DNA from 3 places in the Saccharothrix mutabilis subsp. mutabilis genome. Region 2 is predicted to be linked to each of the others. Evidence: riboswitches for the same ligand, from Rfam matches in the RefSeq annotation. Region 2 holds a riboswitch; each other region holds the start of a gene.
The links. A riboswitch is a leader RNA that binds a small molecule or an ion and turns the genes downstream of it on or off. The one in region 2 is predicted to bind glycine.
Positions count from the first base shown of each region.

Region 1: another riboswitch for glycine. It lies ahead of gcvT (glycine cleavage system aminomethyltransferase GcvT); the one in region 2 lies ahead of gcvH (glycine cleavage system protein GcvH).
Region 3: another riboswitch for glycine. It lies ahead of gcvP (aminomethyl-transferring glycine dehydrogenase); the one in region 2 lies ahead of gcvH (glycine cleavage system protein GcvH).

Region 1 is NZ_BAAABU010000005.1:162,529-168,862, forward strand. It holds gene glyA (serine hydroxymethyltransferase) at 1-1,205, opposite strand, end outside; gene gcvT (glycine cleavage system aminomethyltransferase GcvT) at 1,220-2,320, opposite strand; glycine riboswitch at 2,426-2,526, opposite strand; glycine riboswitch at 2,528-2,620, opposite strand; gene ABD126_RS14790 (hypothetical protein) at 2,651-2,890, opposite strand; gene ABD126_RS14795 (DUF3817 domain-containing protein) at 2,887-3,189, opposite strand; gene ABD126_RS14800 (hypothetical protein) at 3,211-3,612, opposite strand; gene ABD126_RS14805 (helix-turn-helix transcriptional regulator) at 3,765-4,253, opposite strand; gene ABD126_RS14810 (hypothetical protein) at 4,444-4,605, opposite strand; gene ABD126_RS14815 (CaiB/BaiF CoA transferase family protein) at 4,995-6,125, opposite strand; gene ABD126_RS14820 (acyl-CoA dehydrogenase family protein) at 6,125-6,334, opposite strand, start outside.
Region 2 is NZ_BAAABU010000010.1:59,003-65,336, reverse strand. It holds gene ABD126_RS22165 (ABC transporter ATP-binding protein) at 1-449, opposite strand, end outside; gene ABD126_RS22160 (hypothetical protein) at 498-884, opposite strand; gene ABD126_RS22155 (hypothetical protein) at 890-1,072, opposite strand; gene ald (alanine dehydrogenase) at 1,454-2,560, opposite strand; glycine riboswitch at 2,761-2,852, shown strand; gene gcvH (glycine cleavage system protein GcvH) at 3,000-3,380, shown strand; gene ABD126_RS22140 (L-serine ammonia-lyase) at 3,387-4,751, shown strand; gene ABD126_RS22135 (hypothetical protein) at 5,354-5,644, opposite strand; gene ABD126_RS22130 (hypothetical protein) at 5,682-5,939, opposite strand; gene ABD126_RS22125 (glutathione peroxidase) at 6,179-6,334, opposite strand, start outside.
Region 3 is NZ_BAAABU010000007.1:8,445-14,778, forward strand. It holds gene garA (glycogen accumulation regulator GarA) at 1-451, shown strand, start outside; gene ftsR (transcriptional regulator FtsR) at 484-1,128, shown strand; gene ABD126_RS17800 (bifunctional nuclease family protein) at 1,271-1,744, shown strand; gene ABD126_RS17805 (MerR family transcriptional regulator) at 2,295-2,861, shown strand; glycine riboswitch at 3,035-3,125, shown strand; gene gcvP (aminomethyl-transferring glycine dehydrogenase) at 3,279-6,170, shown strand; gene ABD126_RS17815 (DUF3224 domain-containing protein) at 6,215-6,334, opposite strand, start outside.

The DNA of each region.
Region 1 (6,334 bases), on a different contig from region 2:
GACAGGTCCGCGGCCGGCTGGAGGGCGGTCGCGATGATGTCGGCCACCTCCGCGAAGTCCGCCGCGCCGAAGCCGCGGGTGGCCAGGGCGGGCGTGCCGATGCGCAGGCCCGAGGTCACCATCGGCGGGCGCGGGTCGTTGGGGACCGCGTTGCGGTTGACCGTGATGCCGACCTCGTGCAGGCGGTCCTCGGCCTGCTTGCCGTCCAGCTCCGAGGCCACCAGGTCCACCAGCACCAGGTGCACGTCCGTGCCGCCGGTCAGCACCTTCACGCCGGCCGCCGCCGCGTCGGGCTGCGACAGCCGCTCGGCGAGGATCTTCGCGCCCTCGACCGTGCGGCGCTGGCGGTCGGCGAACTCCGGCGACGCGGCGTGCTTGAACGCCACCGCCTTGCCGGCGATCACGTGCTCCAGCGGACCGCCCTGCTGGCCGGGGAACACCGCCGAGTTGATCTTCTTCGCGAGGTCCGCCTCGTTGGTCAGGATCACGCCGCCGCGCGGACCGCCGAGGGTCTTGTGCGTGGTCGTGGTGACGACGTGGGCGTGCGGCACCGGGCTCGGGTGCAGGCCCGCCGCCACGAGACCCGCGAAGTGGGCCATGTCCACCATCAGGTACGCGCCCACCGAGTCGGCGATCCGGCGGAACTCCGCGAAGTCCAGCTGGCGGGGGTAGGCCGACCAGCCGGCCACGATCAGCTTCGGCTTGTGCTCCTGCGCCAGCGCCTCGACCTCGGCCATGTCCACCCGACCGTCCACATCGGACACGTGGTAGGGCACGACGTTGTAGAGCTTGCCGGAGAAGTTGATCCGCATGCCGTGGGTCAGGTGGCCGCCGTGCGCCAGGTCCAGGCCCAGGATCGTGTCACCGGGCTGGAGCAGGGCGAACATGGCGCACGCGTTGGCCTGCGCGCCCGAGTGGGGCTGCACGTTGGCGAACCCCGCGCCGAACAGCTCCTTGACCCGCGCGATGGCCAGCCGCTCGACCACGTCGACGTTCTCGCACCCGCCGTAGTAGCGGCGACCCGGGTAGCCCTCGGCGTACTTGTTGGTCAGCACCGAGCCCTGCGCCTGGAGCACCGACACCGGCGTGAAGTTCTCCGACGCGATCATCTCCAGCGTGCCCTGCTGCCGGCGCAGCTCGGCCGCGACCGCCTCGGCGACCTCGGGGTCGAACTCCGCGAGGGAGGTGTTGAAGTGCTCGGACATGGTGGGGTTTCTCCCTACGAGTTGCGCTTGTAGAACGGCAGCGAGACGACCTCCACGGGCTCCTGCCGGCCCCGGACGTCGACGGACAGCTTGGTGCCGGGCTCGGCGTGCGCGGGCGGCACGTAGGCCATCGCCACGGAGTAGCCCAGCGTCGGCGACAGCGCGCCGCTGGTGACCTCGCCGATCGCGTTGCCCTCGGCGTCCAGCACGGCGTAGCCGTGGCGGGGGGCGCGGCGGGACTCGGTCTTCAGGCCGACCAGCTTGGCCTCGACGCCCGCCTCGGCCACCTTCGCCAGCGGCTCGCGGCCCACGAAGTCGCCCGGCTTGTCCAGCTTGACCACGCGGCCCAGGTTGGCGTGGTAGGGCGTGCGGGACGTGCTCAGCTCGTTGCCGTACAGCGGCATCCCGGCTTCCAGGCGCAGGGTGTCGCGGCAGCCCAGGCCGGCGGGCTTGAGGTCGTGCGGCCGGCCGGCGTCGAGCAGCGCCTGCCACACGTGCGGGGCGTCGGCGGGGTCGAGGAACAGCTCGAAGCCGTCCTCACCGGTGTAGCCGGTGCGGGCCAGCAGCGCGGGCTTGCCGGCCACCTCGGTCGGGTAGGAGGCGTAGTACTTGACCGTGGCCAGGTCGGTGGCGGTCAGGCCTTCGAGGATGGCGACCGCCTTCGGCCCCTGCACGGCCAGCAGCGCGTAGTCCGTGGACTTGTCCTCGACGGTCGTGTCGAAGCCCTCCGCGCGCTCCTTCAAGGCGGCGAACACGACGGCGGCGTTGGAGGCGTTCGCGACGACCAAGTACTCCTGGTCACCGGTGCGGTACACGATCAGGTCATCGAGCACGCCGCCGTCGGCCTGGCAGATCATGGTGTAGCGGGCGCGGCCGACGCCGATCGCGGACGCGTGGCCGACCAGCGCGTGGTCGAGCGCGGCGCCGGCCTGCGGGCCGGTCAGGACGATCTCGCCCATGTGCGTCAGGTCGAACAGGCCCGCCGACGTGCGCACGGCGTGGTGCTCGGCCAGCTCGCTGTCGTAGCGCAGCGGCATCCGCCAGCCCGCGAAGTCGGTGAACTGGGCGCCCAGCGCCTCGTGCTCGGCGTGCAGCGGCGTCCGGCGGGTTTCCACGGGGTCCTCCCTGATGGCGGGCACGGCAGGGGCGCCGACCGGGTGGGTCGGCCTGCCGCTACGAAGGATGACACGGTCCATCGAGACTCCTCGTCCGAGTGAGCCTCCCCCTCTGTCATGAGCCTGAGAGCTTCGCCGGGACCCCGCACGTCGGCGGGGGCGGCTTGCACCGTGGGCGAGGCGCTGGCGCCTGCTTTCCAGAGTTGCCTTCGTCGGGCGGTAGCTGTGCCTGAGAGATTCCGGGGAGGAGTTGCTCCTTCGGCGCCCCGTAGTGGGTGGGGACTCTCCCGCGCGACATCGACGGCCGTGTTCAGTTGGTACCGCCAGACGCTAGTTGTGCCTGGTCGGCCCGGTCAACACGAGCCCGGTCACCACGGGCGCGGCCGACGCGGGCGGGACCGACGCGGAAGCGGCCCGACCGGAGGCGCCGGCGGCCGACGCGGAGGTGCCGACGGCCCGACCGGACGTGGTGGCGGCTGACGCGGAGGTGCCGACGGCCGACGGGAAGGTGCCGACGGCCCGACCGGGCATGGCGGCCAGGCCGAAGGTGGCGGCGGCCGGCGTGGTCACAGGGCGCGCTCGGCCTTCACGCTTTCGACGACCTTGCGCTCGGCGTAGAACGACACGAACGGGATCGTGCCGGCGAGCAGCACCAGCGCGGTGCCCTTGAGCGACCAGCGGGCCTTGAGGGCCAGGTCGACCGTGATCACCAGGTAGATCGCGTAGAGGAAGCCGTGGACCGGGCCGACGACCTTCATCATGCCGTCCTGGTCGCCGAGGTACTTCACGCCCATCGCGGCCACGAGCAGCAGCAGGCCCACACCGACCACGTAAGCCATGAACCGGAACCGGCCCAACGCACCGCTCATCGCCCTACCGACCGCCTTCGCTCACCGCTGGTCCCGCGCGTGGAGTTCGCGGAGGTAGCGGTTGTAGGCCGCCAGCTCGTCGTCCTCGTCGTCGTGCGCGGGTGTCCTGACGGGCTCCACGGTAACGACCGGCTCCGACGGCGCGGCCACCGGCTCCCCCGCCACCTGCGACGACGTGTCCGCGCCCACAGCGGCGTCCTCCGCGCGGCGCTGGGCGGCGAGCTTGCGCATCCGCCACACCATGAACGCGGGGAACAGGCCGAACAGGGGCCACTGGAAGACGTAACCGAGGTTCTGGAAGGTGCCCCCGGCCTGGGAGAACCGCTCCCACTGCCAGTAGGCGAGACCGCAGCAGACCACCAGCGAGAGCACGCACGCGACCGCGATCGCCACACGTCGAGGGGTGATGAGGCCGCTGCGCACGGCTCAAGGGTACTTCGGGTCGGCGACCCCCGACCGGGATGGGCTCCCCGCACAGGAGCCCGCCCTCCCGATCACGCTAGTCCCGACCACGCCGCGCCCTCACCGCGCGACGCCCTTGCGCTGCGCCACGCTCGCGCGTGGCGCGCCCGACATCACGCAACGCCGTCCCGGCGCTGCCGCTGCAACCTGGCGACGCACCACGCCGCCGCGCTGCCCCGACGCAGGTGCTGGAGCACCGTCATCGGCCCGAGCCGACGTCCCAGGTCGGCGGGCGTGAGCCCGGCGGCCCGGTAGTCGAGGGCGCGCTGGTCCAACGGGCTGATGCCCGCGTCCCACCACGCCTCCGCCTCGGACAGGTCGCCCACGAGCTGCCAGTAGCTCGCTGCCGCGGCCAGCAGGACCTCGGGCACCTCTGGCGCCCGCTTCCGCATCGCCGCGACGTAGGCCGGATCCGCGGACTCGACCTTCACCAGGCCCCGCGGTCCACCGTTCGCCCGCTGCACGGGGATGCCCGGCGCGGACGGCGGGGCCTCGGCCAGCCACTCGTCCTTGATCCGGTTCACCTCGCGCAGCTCGGCGTCGTCCGAGCGCTCGGCCGCCCACTGCCGCAGCAGCTCGTCGACTCCGGAGTCCTCGACCATTCTGCCTCCTCGTCGGTCGAAGATCAGCCAATGCAGCGCACCGTATTAGCGGGTACCGACAACCGCTAGACCCCGGTTTGTCAAAAACCCTGTTACCAGCACGTTATAGCCCTCATTCCACCCAGACGGTCCAACGGGGGAGGCCGACCATCACGGATGGTGAGCAGACCACCGCGCCCCGCGGCGGGGGCTAGTTGAACAGGCTGCGGACGAACGTGATGATCGACTCGGCGCCCTGGCGCAGCCACCCGAGGGCCGTCTTCACCGCCTCGGCGGACTGGTCGGGCTGGGTGATCAGGAGGAACAGCAGCAGCGCGACAGCCGCCAGCGTGACCACCTTCTTGACGTTCACTGGTGCCTCTCCGTCCGTTCAAGGGTGCGCGGCGGCGGGCCGCGTGCCCGCCGTGTTACCCCACATGGTCCCCCATTCACCCGGACGATGAGCGCGGAACCCGCCGCGATCCCACGACCGGGCGTAGGGCAGGACACGCTGCCACGCGTGGGTCGTGACCCACATCACCCGAACGGCCGATCAAGAGGCCCTCGGCACCCGCCGATGACCAGGGTGCGGGCCACTCGCCCCCACTCCCCCAGGCACGAGCACCGAGGTTCAGCCACATCGTCGGCAATCCCGAGCACATCACCCGCTTGCGCGACGCACCCACTGTGTGTCATTAGGCCGAGGCCCGGCCGCTCCCTTTCCCGGCAGCACTCCGGACGATTTGTCGCACCCTTTTCGCATTAGCCCACGACACCGGATCGTCGCAGTTCCGCAATATCCCCTTCACCCAGTCCGAGGAACTCCAGCACCTCGTCCGTGTGATGCCCCGTGGCGGGCGGTGCGGACGGTCCGCCGGCCGGCGTGCGGTCGAAGCGCGGCGCGGGTCCCGGCTGGGTCAGGCCCCCGACCTCGACAAACGTCCCGCGCGCCCGGTTGTGCGGGTGCGCCGGGGCCTCGTCGGGCGCGAGCACGGGCGCCAGGCACGCGTCGGTGCCCGCCGCCAGCGCCGCCCACTCGTCCCTCGTCCGGGTGGCCACCGCTTCGGCGATGCGGGCCCGCAGGGCGGGCCACTGGGCCGGGTCGTGCCGGTTCGGCACGTCCGAGTCCGCCAACCCCAGCAACACCAGCAGATCAGCGTAGAACTTCTCCTCCAGTGCGCCGATGCTGACGAACTTTCCATCCGCTGTGGCATAAACGTCGTAGAACGGCGCGCCGCCGTCGAGCAGGTTCGTGCCCCGCTCGCCGCCCCACGCGCCGGCGGCCTTCATGCCGTGCAGGAACGTCGTCAGCAGCGCCGCGCCGTCCACCATGGCCGCGTCCACGACCTGCCCGCGCCCGGACCGCTCCCGCTCGTACAGGGCCGCGAGGATGCCCAGCGCGAGCAGCAGCCCGCCGCCGCCGAAGTCGCCGATGACGTTGAGGGGCACCGTGGGCGGCTGCCCGGCCCGGCCGATCGGCTCCAGCGCGCCCGCGAGCGCGATGTAGTTGATGTCGTGGCCCGCCCGGTCGGCCAGCGGGCCGTCCTGGCCCCAGCCGGTCATCCGGCCGTAGACCAGCCGCTGGTTGCGCGCCAGGCACTGGGCCGGCCCGATGCCCAGCCGCTCGGTCACGCCCGGCCGGAAGCCCTCCACCAGGACGTCGGAGCGCTCCACCAGCTTGAGCACCAGCTCCGCGCCCTCCGGCCGCCGGATGTCCACGCCGATGGACCGCCGACCGCGCCCGAGCACGTCGCCGGGCACCTCCAGCCCGCCGGACACCCGGTCCACGCGGACCACGTCCGCGCCCAGGTCCGCGAGCACCATGCAGCCGAACGGCGCGGGCGCGAGGCCCGCCAGCTCGACGACCTTGAGCCCCGCCAGCGGCCCGCCCACTAGAGGGACCTCGCGATGATTTCCTTCATGATCTCGTTCGTCCCGCCGTAGATCTTCTGGACGCGGGCGTCCGCCCAGGCGCGGGCGATGGGGTACTCGGTCATGTAGCCGTACCCGCCGAAGAGCTGCACGCACTCGTCCACGACCCGGCACAGCCGCTCGGTGGACCACCACTTGGCCATCGCCGCGGTGGGCACGTCGAGCCGGCC
Region 2 (6,334 bases):
CCCAGCAACGCGGTGGCCAGCGCCAACCGCTGCTTCATGCCCAGCGAGAAGCCGCCCGCCTTGCGGTCGGCCGCCTGACCCAGGCCGACCAGGCCCAGGACCTGGTCGGCCCGCTGGTCCGGCACGCCGATCGCCGACGCGTACACCCGCAGGTGGTCGCGGGCGGTGCGCTTGGGGTGGAAGCCCTGCGCCTCCAGCACCGCGCCCACGACCCGCGCCGGGTTGCCGAGCTGGTGGAACGGCCGGCCGTTGATCAGGCCTTGGCCCGCGGTCGGGGTCACCAGGCCGAGCAACATCCGCAGCGTCGTCGTCTTGCCCGCGCCGTTCGGTCCGAGGAAGCCGGTCACGGACCCCGGTTCCACCGTGAAGCTGAGATTCTGCACCGCTGCGACCGGACCGAACTGCTTGGTCAAGCCCTGCACCACGATGCGGCCACTGCCGTCGTGCACGCGTCCCTCCTGGATAGCGCCTGTGCGCGCCATCCTGCCTCAGGAGGGTCAGTCGGGGAGGGCATGTCGCGGTTTCGACACCACGACCGGGATCTCGGTGGTCGGCTCGCTGTCGAGGCGGCCGGTGTCGTGCCGGAACGGGTTGCGCAGCGGCTTGCGCCGCTCGCGGTGCGGCAGGCCCTCGCCGATCAGGTGCTGGTGGGCCATGTTCCACACCTGGCACGGCCACTTCCGGTGCCGCAGCACGCCGGGGCAGGCGCGGCAGCGGCCGTCGGAATCGGGCTGGTGCACGGTCAGCAGCAGCCGCCAGCAGTCCGCCAGCCGGTTGATCTCGGCCCGCGCCAGCGGCACCAGCGCCTCGGCGGCGCCCCGCTCGACGACCTCGTCCAACTGGGCCAGCCGGCGCAGCACCGCGGCGCGCAATGTCTCGTCCACCTCGCTCACATCCTGTCGGCGGCCTGGTCCAGCAGGCGGTGCAGCCTGCGGGTCTGGGTGACCGACATCACAGCCGACTCGCCCGGCGGCGCGACCAGCAGGACCCGGTCGTCCTCGACCAGCACGGTCATGGACCGGTCCCGGCCGAAGGGGTCGTGGCAGTCGATCCAGCCCTGAGGTTCAGCCATGTGCGCTCCGATCGGAGGGTGTGGCATGCGGCGGCGACGACGCCACGCGAGCGGACGAACCCGCTGCGTGACGACGGGGGGTTCCGCTGTGAGCATCGGCCGACCGGGCGTCGTGACTTACCCGTTACCCGCCGAATTCACTCGATTGCTTGAGGAAGGACACAGAACGTGTCCTGTTGGGTCAAGAATTGCGCGCAGATGGCTGGGGTGGCTGGGCACGGCCCGCCGGACCCCGCTAGGATTGGTGCTGCGCGACCCGCTCCCAGTGACCCCCAGGCTGGTTGAGCGGGTCGCGTTTTTCGTGCCCGAAGAGGCGAGAAGACGCGAGAAGGGGCGCCCACCGTGCTGGTGGACGCCCCTTCTTCATGGGATCGGCGTTCTCTAGGCCTCGAACGCCGTGTAGGTCAGGTCGTGCGCCTGCGCGACCGGCTCGTTGGTGAGCAGGCCGTCGTGCACGTTCAGGCCCAGGGCCAGGGACTTGTCCGCGCGCAGCGCCGCCTGCCAGCCCTTGTCGGCCAGGGCCACCGCGTAGGGCAGGGTCACGTTGGTCAGCGCGTAGGTCGAGGTCCGCGGCACCGCGCCCGGCATGTTCGCCACGCAGTAGAAGACCGACTCGTGCACCTGGTAGGTCGGGTCGGCGTGGGTGGTCGGGCGGGAGTCGGCGAAGCAGCCGCCCTGGTCGATCGCGATGTCCACCAGCACCGAGCCGGGCTTCATCTGCGCCACCAGCTCGTTGGACACCAGCTTCGGGGCCTTCGCGCCCGGCACCAGCACCGCGCCGATGACCAGGTCGGCCTCGCGCACGGCCTGCTCGACCGAGTAGCGGTTGGACGTGACGGTGCGCAGCTGCCCGCGGTAGAGGGCGTCGATGTGGCGCAGCCGGTCCACGTTGGTGTCGAGGATCTCCACGTCCGCGCCCATGCCCACCGCGATGGTCGCCGCGTTCAGGCCCGCCACGCCGCCGCCGATGACGACCACGCGCGCCGGGTGCACGCCGGGCACGCCACCGGGCAGCACGCCCCGGCCGCCGGACGGCTTCATCAGCGAGAACGCGCCCACCTGCGGCGCCAGCCGGCCCGCCACCTCGGACATCGGGGCCAGCAGCGGCAGCGCGCCGTTCGCCGTCTGCACGGTCTCGTAGGCGATCGCGGTCGTGCCGGACGCGATCAGCGCCTCGGTCAACGGCCGGTCCGCCGCCAGGTGCAGGTAGGTGAACAGCGTCTGGCCCTTGCGCAGCAGCGGGTACTCCCGCGCGATCGGCTCCTTGACCTTGAGCACCAGGTCGCCCTCGGCCCACACGTCCTCGGCGGTGGCCAGGACCTTCGCACCGGCGGCGAGGTACTCCTCGTCGGTGATGGCGGACCCGAGCCCCGCGCCCGCCTCGACGAACACGTCGTGGCCGCGCAGGGTCAGCTCGTGGGCGCCGGCGGGGGTCAGCGCGACGCGGTACTCGTGGTTCTTGATCTCGCGGGGTACTGAGATCCGCACGGTGGGGCTCCTTCAGCCGTTGTTACGCCAAAGGTCCGGTACTCCGAATCCACTGTCATCGTGCGAGCGGCACTAACCGGCAGGGGTCGGTTTGTGTTGAGTGAACAAGACTGGACGCGCGTTGACACCCGTCACGCCGACGACCTAGCGTGCTCGCGACCGCCCAACTGAACATCGGCCGCGGCGCCCTCCCGGGCGCCGGAACCCGAGCGGGAGAGTCCCCGGCACGTCCGGGGCGCCGAAGGAGCAAGTACCCCGCACACTCTCAGGCAACGAGAACCGCTCGGGCGAGGCGACTCTGGAAAGCGTGCTCACGCGCGCACCCACGGTGCAAGCTGTGCCTGATCGACGGTTCCACCGTCGCGACGCCGCACAGCGAAGCTCTCAGGTCCCAGGACAGAGTGGGGATCCGACCGACCGTGGCTTCAGGAGCGCTGACATGACTTTTCCGGAGAACCTGCTCTACACCGCCGAGCACGAGTGGGTCGACTGGGCGCCGGGTACCCAGGACCCCGTGGCGGTCGGCATCACCTCCTACGCGGCGGAGTCCCTGGGCGACATCGTGTTCGTCCAGCTGCCGAACGTCGGCGAGCGCGTGAAGTCCGGCGACGTGTGCGGCGAGCTGGAGTCGACCAAGTCCGTGAGCGACCTGTACGCGCCGGTCAGCGGCGAGGTCGTGGAGGTCAACCAGGCCGCCGCCGACGACCCGTCGCTGATCAACAACGACCCGTACGGCGCGGGCTGGCTGTTCAAGGTGCGCGTCGAGGACGCGACGGGCCTGCTCACCGCCGGCAAGTACGCGGAACTGACCGGGGACTGACCCGCCGTGGCGATCAGCGTCTTCGACCTGTTTTCCGTCGGCATCGGGCCGTCCAGCTCCCACACGGTAGGCCCGATGCGCGCCGCGACGATGTTCGTGGCGCGCCTGGGACACCGGCTGACGTCCGTGGACCGGGTGCACGTCCAGCTGTTCGGCTCGCTGGGCGCCACCGGGCACGGGCACGGCAGCCCCAAGGCCGTGCTGCTCGGACTGGAGGGCCACAAGCCCGAGGAGGTCGACCCGACGGCCGCCGAGGGGCGCGTGGCCGAGATCCGCGCCTCCCGCCGGCTGCTCCTGGGCGGGGTGCGCGACATCCCGTTCGTCGAGGACACCGACCTGGTGATGCACCGGCGCAAGTCGCTCCCGTTGCACCCCAACGGGATGAGCTTCACGGCGTACTCCGGGGACGAGGTCCTGGACGAGGCCGTGTACTACTCCGTCGGCGGCGGTTTCGTGGTGGACGAGCACGCCACCGGCACCGACCGCATCAAGGCCGACGAGACGGAACTGGCCCACCCGTTCAAGACCGGCGACGAACTGCTGGCGCGGACGCGGGAAACCGGCCTGTCCATCTCGGAGGTCATGCTGGCCAACGAGCTGTCGTGGCGCACGGAGGAGGAGGTCCGCTCGGGCCTGCTCCACATCTGGGGCGTCATGCAGGAGTGCGTCGAACGGGGCTGCACCGAGACCGGCGTGCTGCCGGGCGGCTTGAAGGTCCGGCGGCGCGCGGCCGAGATGCGCCAGCGCCTGGCAGCCGAGCACTACGCCACCGACCCGTTGCGGGTGATGGACTGGGTGACCTTGTTCGCCCTGGCGGTGAACGAGGAGAACGCGGCCGGCGGCCGGGTGGTCACCGCGCCGACCAACGGCGCGGCCGGCATCGTGCCGGCGGTGCTGCACTACTACACCCGGTTCGTGCCGGGTGCGTCCGACGACGGCGTGGTGCGGTTCCTGCTGACGGCCGGTGCGGTCGGCGTGCTGTTCAAGGAGAACGCGTCGATCAGCGGCGCCGAGGTCGGCTGCCAGGGCGAGGTCGGCTCGGCGTGCTCCATGGCGGCGGGCGGACTGGCCGAGGTGCTCGGCGGGACCCCGGAGCAGGTGGAGAACGCGGCCGAGATCGCGATGGAGCACAACCTGGGCCTGACGTGCGACCCGATCGGCGGCCTGGTGCAGATCCCGTGCATCGAACGCAACGCGCTGGCGTCGATCAAGGCCATCACGGCGGCCCGGATGGCCCTGCGCGGAGACGGCTCGCACTTCGTGTCGTTGGACAAGGTCATCAAGACGATGCGCGAGACCGGCAAGGACATGAAGGTCAAGTACAAGGAGACGGCGCGGGGCGGACTCGCGGTCAACGTCATCGAGTGCTAGCAGCGCTGCGCGTGCCTTGCCCTTCGGGCGCGCGCAGCGCGCTTGCTTCTGGGCTTTTCCGTCCTCCCCGTACGGCCTGCCCGAAGGGCTACCACAGATTTCCGCGGGTGCAGCCGAAATTTTTGTGAGGAACGAGCAAAAATTTTAGCGGCACCCGCGGAAATCTGTGGTTGGCTCCGCCAGGCCGTACGGGGAGGACGGAAAAGCCCCCGCTTTTGCTTTTCTCCCCGGGGGCCTGCCCGCCGGCGAGGCTCTTTTAATCTTTAGACTTCACGCTGACGCTCTCAAGCCGAACGCGCTTCGCGCTTTCTTTAGAGCGCTTCGCGCGCCAAAACGCGCGAAGCGCTCGAAAGATCAAAAGCGGCGCTCGCCGCGCGGCAGGCCCCCGGGGGGGGGGGGAAGGGCGTCGGTTCGTTCCCCGCACGGCCTGCCGGAGGCAACCACCCTTGGGGGTTCTTGGCAACCGGTGAAGCGTGGTTGCCAAGAACCCCCAAGCGCGGTTGGGCTGCGCCCAGGCCGTACGGGGAACGAACCGAGGCCCTTCCTTGGGCTAAATAGCCCTTCGAAAAGCGCGCCTGCGGCGTGTCGGGTGTCGCTTGGTGTCAGCGGGTGGTGGGGGTTCGGAAGACGCCTACTCCCTCTAGTAGGCCGCCGATTTCGTGGGCTGCCTCGAAGGGGGACAGGCGGGCGTAGCCGGCCAGGTCCCAGAATTCCGGGTTCTGCCCCGGGGCGCCCACCGAGCGTTCCGCCTCGGTTCGGGCGATGCCGAGGGCCATGCACACCGCCACCGCCGCCTCACGGGGGTCGGCGTAGAGGGCCAGTTCCGCGAAGACCCGGCCCGGCGCCGCGCCCAGGGCGAAGCGGCGCCGGGCTTCCGAGATCAGGGGCTCCATGGCCTCCACTGTGCCACGAGGCGGCCCCGCCAGCAGGTCACGAGCAGAGCACGTCCACGAAGACCGTCTTCTCCTGGTTCAGGTTCGAGATGCGCACCGAGACCGTTCCCGGGCCCGTGAGGTGCTGGTTCTGCACGTCCACGCGTTCCACGTGGCAGCCCGGCTGGTGGTCCACGGTGATCTTGTGGACGCTGACCTCCACCGCCTCCACGTGTGCTTCGTGGAACACGTACAGCTCCGGCGCGTAGTACGACCACTTGGTGTTCGTCGCCCCGTTGGTGTCGGTCCAGGTCACCTTCTGGCCTGCGCGGTGCCCACGGGTACCAGGAGGGCCGCGGCCAGGGCGGTGGCCGCCCCGGCCGCTCGTGCGAGTGGTCTCATGTCCGGTCTCCCCGCGAGTGCGGCGGGACCGGAAGGCGTGCCGCGGCGTCGGGGAGCCTTCCGGCTACCGGTCACCCCTACGCGACCGGCCCCGACGCCGCTGGGCGACGACGATACGCTTCGTGAACACCGCAGGCCAGGGACCTTTGGGCCTCAGGGCAGGACGGCCTCGATCGCCTTGACCACGTCGTCGTCCCCGGGCTCGGTGCGCGGGCGGAAGCGGGCGACGACCTCGCCCTCGGGGGAGATCAGGAACTTCTCGAAGTTCCACTGCACGTCCCCGGCCGTGCCGTCGGCGTCGGCGTGCGC
Region 3 (6,334 bases), on a different contig from region 2:
CGGGCCAGGCGTTCCGCCCGAGCAGTCCCCGGAGCGGACCTCCGTTTTCCGGGCCGACTTCCTCGCCGAGGTCGAGGGCGCCGAGGCGCCCGCCCAGGAGCCGGCCGTCGCCGGCGTCGACGCACTGCCCGCCGGGTCGGCCCTGCTGGTGGTCAAGCGCGGTCCGAACGCGGGTTCCCGGTTCCTGCTCGACCGCGACACGACCAGCGCGGGACGGCACCCGGACAGCGACATCTTCCTCGATGACGTGACGGTCTCCCGGCGGCACGCCGAGTTCCGCCGCGAGGGCGGCGAGTTCGTGGTGATCGACGTGGGCAGCCTCAACGGCACCTACGTCAACCGCGAGCCGGTCGACCAGGCGGTGCTCGCCAACGGCGACGAGGTGCAGATCGGCAAGTTCCGCCTCGTGTTCCTGACCGGTCCGGGCGCCGGGGGTCAGGGGGCGCAGTGACGGCGGCGGCCGGGCGGCCACAACGCGGGGGGTTGAGCATCGGCGCGGTGCTCGCGCAGCTCCGGACGGAGTTCCCCGACGTCACGATCTCCAAGATCCGCTTCCTGGAGTCGGAGGGCCTGGTCCGCCCGGCACGCACCGCCGCGGGGTACCGCCAGTTCACCACGGCCGACGTCGAGCGGCTGCGCTACGTGCTGGCCGCCCAACGCGACCGCTACCTGCCGCTGAAGGTCATCAAGGAGCAGTTGGACGCGGCGGACTCCTCGGCGCGGGTGCTCCGCGCGGTCGAGGACGGCCCCGCCGCGCCGCAGCGCATGAGCCGCGACGAACTGCTGGCGCGTTCGGGCCTGGACGCGGCGTCGCTGGCCGAGCTGGAGCAGCACGGCCTGGTCCGTCCGGGTCTCTACGACCAGGACGCGCTCCAGGTGGCGACGACCGTGCGCGAACTGGCCCAGTACGGCCTGGAACCGCGGCACCTGCGCCCGTTCCGCGCGGCGGCGGACCGCGAGGTGGCGCTGGTGGAGCAGGTCGTCCTGGCGAGGCGGCGCGACCCGAGGTCGCGGGGCCGGGCCGACGAAGTCGTGCGCGAGCTGGCGGCGCTCTCCGTAACGCTGCACACACTCTTGGTGAAAATCGGCCTGCGCGACGTGCCCGGTGGCGGCGTTCCGCCCAGGTAGAGCCGTTTCCGCATCGTGATCCGCATTTTCGGAGCGGTTGCGCACAAGGCCCGCTTGGCGGGTAGCGTCGGAGGGGTACGTGGGGGATCCTCGTGGTAGCGGGGACGCCAGGATTTCAGCGCGCTGAGGGAGGCGAGACCCGATGAGCGAGATGCGCGTCGTGGGCGTGCGGGTGGAACTGCCCGCCAACCAGCCGATCCTGTTGCTGCGCGAAACCGAGGGCGAGCGCTACCTGCCGATCTGGATCGGCTCGGTGGAGGCGACCGCGATCGCGCTGGAGCAGCAGGGTGTCCGGCCCGCGCGGCCGTTGACGCACGACCTGTTGAAGGACGTCATCGGCGCTCTGGGCAGGCAGTTGGAGCAGGTGCGGATCACCGACCTGCAGGAGGGCACGTACTTCGCGGAACTCGTGTTCGACGGCGACGTGCGCGTGTCGGCGCGGCCGAGCGACTCGGTGGCCCTGGCCCTGCGCATCGGCGTGCCGATCCACGCGGAGGAGTCGGTGCTGGCCGAGGCGGGGCTGATCATCCCGGACGAGCAGGAGGACGAGGTCGAGAAGTTCCGGGAGTTCCTGGACTCGGTCTCGCCGGAGGACTTCCGCGGCGCGGACACCTGAGCAGCGGTTCTCGCGGTAGGGCCCGGGACGGCGGTCGCGTCCCGGGCCTGATCGTTTTCGGGCCTGATCGTTTCCGGGGCGGTGAGGCAGGCACGGCGGCGGCTGGGACGGCGGCGCTGGGTGGGCGGCGTGTCGGCGGTGGGTCTCAGGTGGCGGTGGAGCGGGACACGGGGGAGTCTGCGGTGGGTCTGTCAAGCACCCACGAGAGGCCGGCGTCGCGCCGCGAGCTGGAAGCCGGCCCCTCGTGGGTGTGTGCGGTGCGTTGTGGATCAGCCCCGCGTGCCACCCCCCGGTGTCACACCTCCGGATTACACAAAGTCAGCACCGGTCCGCTAAACGATCACTAAACGTCACCCGAATGGCTTACGACGCCCGTCTCTCTCAACCTCAACCTGAGGTTGAGACGCGACACGCTCAGCGCGTCGCGTTGACCTGCCCCCTAGGCGGTCTTACCGTCGAACTCAGGTGAATTGCCACGGTGTGATTCGGGCACCGGGGCGGCTTCACGTTGGTCGCCGGCCAGTCCTGGCCGGACCGAGGGGAGGCAGGCGTGGTCGAGGAAGCGCCCATCCGGGCCGGAACCGGCGAACAGGGTGAGCTGTTCCCGGACTCCTCGCTGCCGGACGAACTCGTCGGGTACCGCGGCCCGGCCGCGTGCCAGATCGCGGGCATCACCTACCGCCAGCTCGACTACTGGGCCCGCACCGGCCTGGTCAACCCGACGATAAGGAGTGCCCACGGCTCCGGTAGCCAACGGCTCTACTCGTTCAAGGACATCCTGGTCCTCAAGGTCGTGAAGCGGCTGCTCGACACCGGTGTGAGCCTGCAGAACATCCGCGTCGCGGTCGACCACCTGCGCCGCCGCGGCGTCCAGGACCTCGCCCGCATCACGCTGTTCAGCGACGGCACCACGGTCTACGAGTGCACCTCGCCCGAGGAGGTCGTGGACCTGCTGCAGGGCGGCCAGGGCGTGTTCGGCATCGCGGTCAGCGGCGCCATGCGGGAGATCAGCGGCACGATCCACGAGTTCCCCGCGGAACGCGCGGACGGGCTCGCGGTGGACGAGACGCCCAACGACGAGCTGTCCCGGCGCAGGCGGACGCGGGCCATCGGCTGACCCCGGAGCCCACGGCGCGAGCGGACACGGGCCATCGGCTGACCTCGGACTCCACGGCGCGAGCGGCACGAGCGCCTGGTACCCGCTGCTCCGCCGCGCCAAACCTGTGAGATCCGCGTCGCGTCCGTGCCGGGAGACGTTCACCTGCCGGGTACGATTCGCGCGTAGTCGCTTTATCCCGTGCGGGAGAGTCCGAGCCAGTCTCGGCGCCGAAGGAGCAAATCCTCCCCGGAACCTCTCAGGCGCAAGGACCGCACGGGTGAGACGCCTCTGGAAAGCGGGTCGGGCACGTGGACCCCGCCGACGGTGCAAGCCCGGCCACGCCGGGTGAAGCTCTCAGGCGCCCGTCCGCGGGCAGAAGACAGAGGGGGAGGGCAACGGCAGAAGTGTGTCCGTAGCCCGCGAAAGGCGCCTTACATGACGCAGGACCGCATCCCCCTCGCCGCCCTTGAGCACGGCACCCCCTTCGCCGACCGGCACGTCGGCCCGCGGCCCGCCGAGCTGGCCCGCATCCTGGACGTCATCGGCGTCGGCTCCCTGGAGGAGCTGGCCCAGCGCGCCGTGCCCGAGTCGATCCGGGAACGCGAACTGGTGCTGGACCTGCCCGCGCCCGCCACCGAGACCGAGGCGCTGGCCGAGCTGCGCGCCCTGGCCGCCCGCAACAAGCCGCTCACCCAGATGATCGGCATGGGCTACTACGGCACCCACACCCCGCCGGTGATCCGCCGCAACGTCCTGGAGAGCCCCGCCTGGTACACGGCCTACACGCCCTACCAGCCCGAGATCTCCCAGGGCCGCCTCGAAGCGCTGCTGAACTTCCAGACGATGGTCGGCGACCTGACCGGCCTGCCGCTGGCCAACGCGTCCATGCTGGACGAGTCCACCGCCGCCGCCGAGGCGATGACCCTGGTCCGCCGCGCCGGCCGCAGCAAGTCCGCCAAGTTCGTCGTGGACGCCGACACGCTGCCGCAGACGCTGGCCGTCATCGAGACCCGCGCCGAGCCGCTGGGCATCGAGATCGTCACCGCCGACCTGTCGCAGGGCCTGGAGGGGCTGGGCCTGGGCGGGGACTTCTTCGGCGTGCTGCTGTCCTACCCGGGCGCGTCCGGCGTCGTGCGCGACTACGCCGCGCTGGTGGAGGAGATCCACGCGGCCGGCGCGCAGGCCGTGTTCGCCGCGGACCTGCTGGCCCTGACGCTGCTGCGCCCGCCGGGCGAGATCGGCGCGGACGTCGTCGTCGGCACCACCCAGCGCTTCGGCGTCCCGATCGGCTTCGGCGGCCCGCACGCCGGGTACATGGCCGTCCGCCAGGGCCTGGAGCGCCAGCTGCCCGGCCGCCTGGTCGGCGTGTCCGTGGACGCCGACGGCAACCTCGCCTACCGCCTCGCGCTCCAGACCCGCGAGCAGCACATCCGCCGCGAGAAGGCCACCAGCAACATCTGCACCGCGCAGGTCCTGCTGGCCGTGATGGCGTCGATGTACGCGGTCTACCACGGCCCCGACGGCCTGCGCGCCATCGCGACCCGCACCCACCGCCTGGCCACCGTGCTCGCCGCGGGCCTGTGCGAGAACGGCGTCGAGGTCGTGCACGGCGAGTTCTTCGACACCGTCCGCGCCCGCGTCGAGGGCCGCGCCGCCGAGGTCGTCGCCACCGCCCGCGACCTGGGCGTCAACCTGTGGCAGGTGGACGCCGACACCGTCTCGATCGCGTGCGACGAGACCACCACCCGGGGTGACCTGGAGAAGGTGTGGAAGGCGTTCGGCGTGACCGTCTCCGACGTCGACGGCCTGGACCTCGACACCGCCGACGCGATCCCCGCCGACCTGCGCCGCACCAGCGACTACCTGACCCACCCGGTCTTCCACACCCACCGCTCCGAGACCGCGATGCTGCGCTACCTGCGCAAGCTGTCGGACAAGGACGTCGCGCTGGACCGCAGCATGATCCCGCTGGGCTCGTGCACGATGAAGCTCAACGCGACCGCCGAGATGGAGCCGGTGACCTGGCCGGAGTTCGCGAACCTGCACCCGTTCGCGCCGGTCGAGGACGCCGAGGGCCTGCTGTCGCTGGTCGCCGACCTGGAGCGCTGGCTGGCCGAGGTGACCGGCTACGACGCCGTGTCCATCCAGCCCAACGCGGGCAGCCAGGGCGAGTTCGCGGGCCTGCTCGCGATCCGCGCCTACCACCGCGCGCAGGGCCACGCGGAGCGCGACGTGTGCCTGATCCCGTCGTCGGCGCACGGCACCAACGCCGCGTCCGCCGTCATGGCCGGCATGCGGGTCGTGGTCGTGAAGTGCGACGACCAGGGCAACATCGACATGGACCACCTGCGCGTTGTCGTGGACGAGCACCGCGACGACCTCGCCGCCATCATGATCACCTACCCGTCGACGCACGGCGTGTACGAGGACACCGTGCGCGAGGTGTGCGCGCTGGTGCACGACGCCGGCGGCCAGGTGTACGTGGACGGCGCGAACCTCAACGCCCTGATCGGCCTGGCGCAGTACGGCAGGTTCGGCTCGGACGTGTCGCACCTGAACCTGCACAAGACGTTCTGCATCCCGCACGGCGGCGGCGGTCCCGGCGTCGGCCCGATCGGCGTGCGCTCGCACCTCGCGCCGTTCCTGCCCAACCACCCGCTCCAGCCGACCGCCGGCCCGGCGACGGGCGTCGGCCCGATCAGCGCCGCGCCGTGGGGTTCGGCGTCGATCCTGCCGATCTCGTGGGCGTACGTGCGCATGATGGGCGCGGACGGCCTGCGCCGCGCGACCCTGACCGCGGTGGCGGCGGCGAACTACGTGGCCCGTCGGCTGGACGAGCACTTCCCGGTGCTCTACACCGGCGAGGGCGGTTTCGTGGCCCACGAGTGCATCCTCGACCTGCGCCCGATCACCAAGGCGACCGGCGTGACCGTGGACGACGTGGCCAAGCGCCTGGCGGACTACGGCATCCACGCGCCGACCATGTCGTTCCCCGTCGCCGGCACGCTCATGGTGGAGCCGACGGAGAGCGAGGACCTGGCCGAGATCGACCGGTTCATCGACGCGATGATCGCGATCAAGGGCGAGATCGACCGCGTGGGCGCCGGCGAGTGGCCCGCCGACGACAACCCGCTGCGCAACGCCCCGCACACGGCGGCCAGCGTGACGACCGGCGAGTGGACCCACCCGTACAGCCGCGAGGTGGCGGTCTTCCCGGCGGGCCCGAACGCGCCGAAGATCTGGCCCCCGGTCCGCCGCATCGACGGCGCGAAGGGCGACCGCAACCTGGTCTGCTCCTGCCCGCCGCTCTCGGCGTACGACAACTGACCGACGAACGACGGCCCCGTGCCCCGGCACGGGGCCGTCGCGCTTCAGCTGACCGAGTACTCGAACGCGTAAGTGCCCGGCTCGCCCATGTGCCACGTGATCGACCCCGACCCCGTCAGCCCCGCCAACCCGCCCGACGCCGACACCACCGTGAACGTCCCCCG